2 regions of the Mesorhizobium sp. M0590 genome follow, and region 2 is predicted to be linked to the other one. Evidence: riboswitches for the same ligand, from Rfam matches in the RefSeq annotation. Region 2 holds a riboswitch; the other holds the start of a gene.
What was found. Region 2 has a riboswitch for S-adenosylmethionine ahead of metX (homoserine O-acetyltransferase MetX). Riboswitches for the same ligand answer to the same signal wherever they lie in the genome.
Positions count from the first base shown of each region.

Region 1: linked by a shared signal. The riboswitch ahead of NKI52_RS12425 (O-succinylhomoserine sulfhydrylase) and the one ahead of metX (homoserine O-acetyltransferase MetX) in region 2 are both predicted to bind S-adenosylmethionine.

Region 1 covers NZ_JAMYQN010000006.1:84,857-88,309, reverse strand. The annotation lists gene NKI52_RS12430 (glycosyltransferase) at 1-1,062, shown strand, start outside; gene NKI52_RS12425 (O-succinylhomoserine sulfhydrylase) at 1,099-2,289, opposite strand; SAM riboswitch at 2,359-2,436, opposite strand; gene NKI52_RS12420 (2'-deoxycytidine 5'-triphosphate deaminase) at 2,572-3,453, shown strand, end outside.
Region 2 covers NZ_JAMYQN010000001.1:122,136-125,588, reverse strand. The annotation lists gene NKI52_RS00615 (DUF1330 domain-containing protein) at 30-350, shown strand; gene metW (methionine biosynthesis protein MetW) at 376-990, opposite strand; gene metX (homoserine O-acetyltransferase MetX) at 1,106-2,275, opposite strand; SAM riboswitch at 2,368-2,445, opposite strand; gene hisC (histidinol-phosphate transaminase) at 2,584-3,453, shown strand, end outside.

The sequences.
Region 1 (3,453 bases), on a different contig from region 2:
CCAGGCAGGATCGCACCGCCCGCGGCCAACGCGCCGCCGGTATCGATCGTCATCCCGGCGCGCGGCGTCGAGCCGTTTGCCGAAGAGACGCTGGAGCGCGCCTTCTCACTCGACTGGCCGCGCTACGAACTCATCTTCTGCGTTGCCCATGCCGACGACCCGGTGGTCAAGCCGATCACCGCCGCAATGGCGCGCTTTCCAGCTATTCGCGCCCGCCTTCTAGTCGGTGACGACCGCATCAGCGGCAATCCAAAACTCAACAATTGCGTGAAGGGTTGGGAAGCGGCGCATTATAGCTGGGTCATCCTTGCCGATTCCAACGTGCTTATGCCGAGCGATTACGTCCAGCACCTGATGGCGGCGTGGCGGCACGACACTGGCCTCGTCTGCTCGACGCCGATCGGCTCGCGGCCGGACGGCTTCTGGGGGGAGGTCGAATGCGCCTTTCTCAACACGCTGCAGGCACGCTGGCAGTACGCCGGAGAGGCGCTCGGCCTCGGCTTCGCGCAGGGCAAGAGCATGTTGTGGAATAAGCCGATGCTCGACGCCAATGGCGGCATCTGCGCGCTTGCTGCCGAGATCGCCGAAGACGCCGCCGCGACCAAGCTGGTCAACGGGTTCGGACTGCGGGTCAATCTTGTCGCCTCGCCCTTCGAACAGCCGCTCGGCCGGCGCACGTTTGGCGAGATCTGGTCGCGGCAGGCGCGCTGGGCGCGGCTGCGCCGCGTCACCTTCGCGCTGTTCTTCGCCCCCGAGATCCTGATCGGCGCAGCGCCGCCGCTGGTGCTTGCGCTGATCGCGGCGGCTGACGCCGGCGTCAGCCTGCCGGCAACCGCCATCGCCGTGCTGGTCGCGGCCTACCTGCCGGAATGCGCCTTGGCCTCGGCCAAGGGATGGCACCTGTCGCTGCGCACCATCCTGGCGATGATGGCGCGAGACCTGATGCTTCCCGCCATTTGGGCGCGCGGATGGCTGAGCGGCGCCGTCGACTGGCGCGGCAATGTGATGACTATCCAGACCAAGGCCGTCGCGGAGCTGGAAGAGACCCCGTCCGGCGCCTGATCGGCGCGTCCCCGCTCGCCTCTGTTCGGCCAGCCCTTATCCGGCAACTCTCAGTGCCTGCTCGATGTCTTCGAGCAGGTCGTCGGCGTCCTCAAGGCCGACTGACAGCCTGAGCGTTCCCGGTCCGATGCCGAGCTCGGCGCGGGCTTCATCGGTCAGGTTCTTGTGTGTGGTCGTCGCCGGATGGGTGATCAGGCTCTTGGCGTCGCCGAGATTGTTGGAAATCAGCACGACGTCGAGTGCGTTCTGGAAGGCAAAGGCCGCCTGCTTGCCGCCCTTCACATCGAGGCAAATCAGCGTCGAGCCGCCCGACATCTGCTTCTGGACCACGGCCGCTTGCGGGTGGTCGGCGCGGCCGGGATAGATGACGCGGGCGATTTGCGGGCGCTCGGCCAGGAAATCCGCGATGCGGCCGGCACTTTCCGTCTGCTGGCGTACGCGTAGCGGCAGCGTCTCCAGGCCTTTCAGCAGCGTCCAGGCATTGAAGGGCGAGAGGCTTGGGCCGGTGTGGCGGAAATAGTCATGCAGGTTCTCGTCGATCCATTTCTTGTCCGACAGAACGATGCCGCCAAGACAGCGCCCCTGGCCGTCAATATGCTTCGTGGCCGAATAGACGACGATGTGGGCGCCGAGCTGCAGGGGTTTCTGCTGCAAGGGCGTAGCGAAGACATTGTCGACGATCAGCCTGGCGCCGATCGAATTGGCAAGTGCCGCGACGGCGGCAATGTCGACTACCTCCAGCGTTGGATTGGTAGGGCTTTCCAGGAAAAACAGTTTGGTGTTGGGCTTGACCGCCTTTTCCCAATTGGCGATGTCGGTGCCGTCGACCAGCGTTGCCTCAATGCCGTATTTCGGCGCCAGCGTCTCGACCACCCAGCGGCAGGAGCCGAACAGCGCGCGCGCCGCGACGATATGGTCGCCCGCCTTGGCGCTGCACAGCAGTGCTGCCGTCACCGCCGCCATGCCGGATGCCGTGGCGCGCGCGTCCTCGGCTCCTTCCAGCGCGCACATGCGTTTCTCAAACATGTCGACCGTCGGATTGGCATAGCGCGAATAGATGAAGCCCGGCTCCTCGCCCTTGAAGCGGGCCTCCGCCGCTTGCGCTGTCTCGTAGACATAGCCTTGGGTGAGATACATCGCCTCGGAGGTCTCGCCGAAGCCGGAACGCAGCGTCCCGGCATGCACGAGTGCGGTCTGAGGCTTCCAGTCGCGCTTCTTGGTCATCATTCCATCCAACACCAAAATTGGTCCAAACAACAAAAAACCGGTCGCGAAAGTCGCAACCGGTCCATATGGCCTTGCGGCCCGACGGTCCTTTAGCGACTTGTTTAACGTGGCTGCAAGCCGACCGGCCAAATCACCACGGGATAACGAGCTTTAGACCCGCGCCACGCTTGCGTCAATTGCCGGCATGATTAAGAGGGTTGTACCAAGCAGGTGCCAAAGGCGTCCACGGTCGGACCTGCGACAGAACAAGACCTCGCCCGGCGTTCGAACGGAGCCAGACCCTTGCGGCAGACAGGCATTCTTCCCGATCAGGATATTTCCGCGCTGTTCCAGACGGGCGCGCTGAAATCGCCGCGCACGCTCGATGCCGATCAGATCCAGCCGGCCAGCCTTGACCTCAGGCTCGGCGACAAGGCCTGGCGGGTGCGTGCTTCCTTCTTGCCCGGCCCGGACTACAGGGTTGTCGACAAGCTCGACCGGCTGAAGCTGCACGAGATCAACCTCGCCGAAGGTGCCGTGCTGGAAACCGGCTGCGTCTACATCGTGCCGCTGCTCGAAAGCCTGGCGCTGCCCGCGCATATTTCCGCCTCCGCCAACCCGAAAAGCTCGACCGGACGGCTCGATATCTTCACCCGGGTAATGACCGACCGTGGCCACGAGTTCGACAAGATCGCCGCCGGCTATGAAGGCCCGCTCTATCTGGAGGTCAGCCCGCGCACTTTCCCGATCGTCGTGCGGACCGGCTCGCGGCTGTCGCAGATCAGGTTCCGCACCGGCAATGCGCTCTTGTCGGAAAACGAGCTGCACGAGTTGCACCGCGCCGAAATGTTGGTCGCCACCGAACCACCCAACATCTCAGGCGGGGGCATCGCGCTATCGATCGACCTCGACGGCGACAAGGACGGGCTGGTCGGCTATCGCGGCAAGCACCACACCGGCCTGGTCGACGTCGACAAGCGCGCCGCGCAGGATGTCGTCGATTTCTGGGAGCCGCTCTACAAGAGCGGTGCCGGCGAGCTGGTGCTCGATCCGGACGAATTCTATATCCTGGTGTCGCGCGAGGCGGTGCATGTGCCGCCGCTCTACGCGGCCGAAATGACGCCCTTCGATCCGCTGGTCGGCGAGTTCCGCGTCCATTATGCCGGTTTCTTCGACCCGGGTTTC
Region 2 (3,453 bases):
TCCGGCCTTCGACCACAAGGAGATACGCCATGACCGCCTACGCCGTCGCCCATATGCGCCAGGTCACGCCGGGGCCGCAGATCGTCGAGTACCTGCACAAGATCGATGAAACGCTGGAACCGTTTGGCGGCCGCTTCGTGGTGCACGGAGGCGAGGTGGAAGTCGTTGAAAACACCTGGCCGGGCCACCTCGTCATGATCGAATTTCCAGACATGCAGCAGGCGCGCGCATGGTACCGCTCGCGCGCCTATCAGGAGATCTTGCCGCTGCGCACCGAGAATTCTCAGTCCGACGTGGTCCTGGTCGATGGCGTTGCGCATCCGCACAAGGCCACCGACGTTCTCGAATAAGGGGACGATCTGCGACGATTGGCTCTTATCGTTTCAGCAGAAACACCGCCTGCTGGCCGAAAAAATTCCAGAACCACCACGGCATCGAGAAGCCGATCCGCTGGCCATTGGCGTCGAGCGCGGTCGCCTTTTCCACCGTCGCGCCAAGCTCGTCGCACAGATTGACGAAATCGCGAATGGTGCAGAAATGGATGTTGGGGGTGTCATACCAGGAATAGGGCAGGTCCCTGGTCACCGGCATGCGGCCGTTGAAGAGCAACGAAAAGCGCACCCGCCAGTGGCCGAAATTCGGGAATGAGACGATGGCGCGGTTGCCGATCCGGAGCAGTTCGTCGAGCACCAGCTTCGGATTGCGTGTCGCCTGCAAGGTCTGCGACAAGACGACGAAGTCGAAGCCCTTGTCGGGATAGAATTGGAGATCCTTGTCGGCATCGCCCTGGATGACCGACAGGCCACGCGCCACGCATTCGTTGACGCCGCGCTGCGACAGCTCCAGGCCGCGGCCATCGACCTTCTTGGTCGCCTGCAGCAATTCGAGCAGCAGGCCGTCGCCGGAACCGACATCCAGCACCCGCGACTGCGGCGGGATGAGATCGGCGACGACTTCGAGGTCGACGCGCTGGGCGCGGTTGACGCTCATGCGTTCGCCTCTTGCCTGGCGCATGATCCTGATCCGAAAAGTCTGCAACTTTTCGGGGTCATGCGCTGATGCCTGGCGCATGGTCCTGATCCGAAAAGCCGGCAACTTTTCGGGGTCATGCGCCGAGCCCTCTCGCCCGAGCGGCCGAGGCGATGAAGCCTTTGATGGCGGCGAACAGTTCGGGCTCGTCGAGCAGAAAGGCGTCGTGGCCGCGGTCGGTCTCGATTTCGACGAACGATACCGAGGCGCCGGCCGCGTTCAGCGCGTGCACGACCGAGCGGCTCTCTTCGGTCGGGAACAGCCAGTCGCTGGTGAACGAAACCAGGCAGAAGCGCGTCTTGGTGCTGGCGAAGGCATCGGCCAGCCGGCCGCCATGGTCGGCGGCGAGATCGAAATAGTCCATCGCCCGGGTCATGTAGAGATAGGAGTTGGCATCGAAGCGATCGACGAAGGTCATGCCCTGATGGCGCAGATAGCTCTCGATCTGGAAGTCGGCATCGAAACCGAAGGTCAGCGCTTCGCGGTCCTGCAGGTTGCGGCCGAACTTGCGATGCAGCGCTGCTTCCGACAGATAGGTGATGTGGGCGGCCATGCGCGCCACCGCCAGCCCCTTTTCCGGCCGCTTGCCATGCTCGAAATATTTGCCGCCGTGCCAATCGGGGTCGGCCATCACCGCCTGCCTGCCGACCTCGTGGAAGGCGATGTTCTGCGAAGAATGGCGGGCGCCGGTCGCGATCGGCAGCGCCGAGAAGACGCGCTCGGGATAGCTGGAGGCCCATTGCAGCACCTGCATGCCGCCCATCGAGCCGCCAAGCACGCTGAACAACTGTTCGATGCCGAAATGCTCGACCAGCATCAACTGCGCCCGCACCATGTCGCGGATGGTGATGATCGGCAGGTCGAGCCCGTAAGGCTTGGCTGTGGCGGGATTTGTCGAGGCGGGGCCGGTGGAGCCGAGGCAGCCGCCGATGACGTTTGACGAGATGACGAAGAAACGGTCGGTGTCGATGATCTTGCCGGGGCCGATCAGCACCTCCCACCAGCCCGGCTTGCCGGTCACCGGATTGGTGTTGGCGACGTGCTGGTCGCCGGTCAGCGCATGGCAGACGAGGATGGCGTTGGAACGCGCGTCGTTGAGCGTGCCATAGGTCTGGTAGGCGATCTGGAACGGCGACAGCAGCGTGCCAGCGTCGAGCTTGAGCGGCTTGTCGGCGCCGAAACGCAACACCGGGCTCGACGGCTGGTCGGCCTCGTTGTTGGTTTTTCGAGCGCGCAAAGCGACCATCACATCTCCTTGCCCGGCCTTCAGTTGTCCACCGGTCCGGGCAACAGCCAGTCAGGGCAACAAAAAACCGGCCATGCCTTCGCAAAGCCGGTTACAAGATGCAAACGGCCCTTTAGCAAGTTGTTTAACGTGGCTGCAAGCCGACCGGCCAAATCACCACGGAACTGTTGCTGCTCTTCTAGGACCGACGCATGGCTTCGTCAACGGCAAGTTCTTGATCCCGAATTGCCGCCCCTCGACATTCCGGGCCACGGCTTGTATTTCCGCTGCGGCCTCCGGATGGAGGCACTCTCGACGGATTTCATGAAATGAGCCAGACACCGGATCAGACACGTCCAAGGCCCCGCGCCGGCATCATGGACATCGAAGCCTATGTGCCCGGCAAGAGCGCGGCGCCTGAAGGTGTCGCCAAGGTCCATAAATTGTCGGCGAACGAGAACCCGCTCGGTCCTTCGCCAAAGGCGATAGAGGCCGCGCGCGCGGTCGCCGACAAGCTCGCGGTCTATCCCGACGGCAGCGCCAGGCGCCTGAGGGAAGCGATCGCCGAGGTGCACGGGCTCAACCCGGCGAACATCGTCTGCTCCAACGGCTCCGACGAGATTCTGGGCCTGCTGGCGCAGACCTATCTCGCACCCGGCGACGAAGCCATCATCACCGAACACGGCTTCATGGTCTACAAGATCTACATACAGTCGGCCGGTGCCGTCCCGGTAACGGTCAAGGAGACCGATGAACGCGCCGACATCAATGCGATCCTCGCCGCGGTGACGCCGGCTACCCGGATCATCTTCCTTGCCAATCCAAACAATCCAACCGGCACCTACGTGCCGTTCCAGGAGGTGCGCCGCCTGCATGCCGGCCTGCCGCGAAACGTGCTTCTGGTGCTGGATGCAGCTTACGCCGAATATGTCCGGCGAAACGATTATGAAGCCGGCGTCGAGTTGGTGGGCAGCGCGGAAAACGTGGTCATGACCCGCACTTTCTCCAAATTGGGCCTGGGCGGGGCGCGGATCGGCTGGATGTATGCGCCAATGCACGTCATCGACGCGATCAACCGCGTGCGCGGGCCTTTCAACGTCAATGCGACGGCGATCGAGGCCGGCATCGCGGCGATCCACGACCGCGCCCATATCCAACGCAGCGTCGCGCACAACGAGACCTGGCTAGCCTGGCTGAGC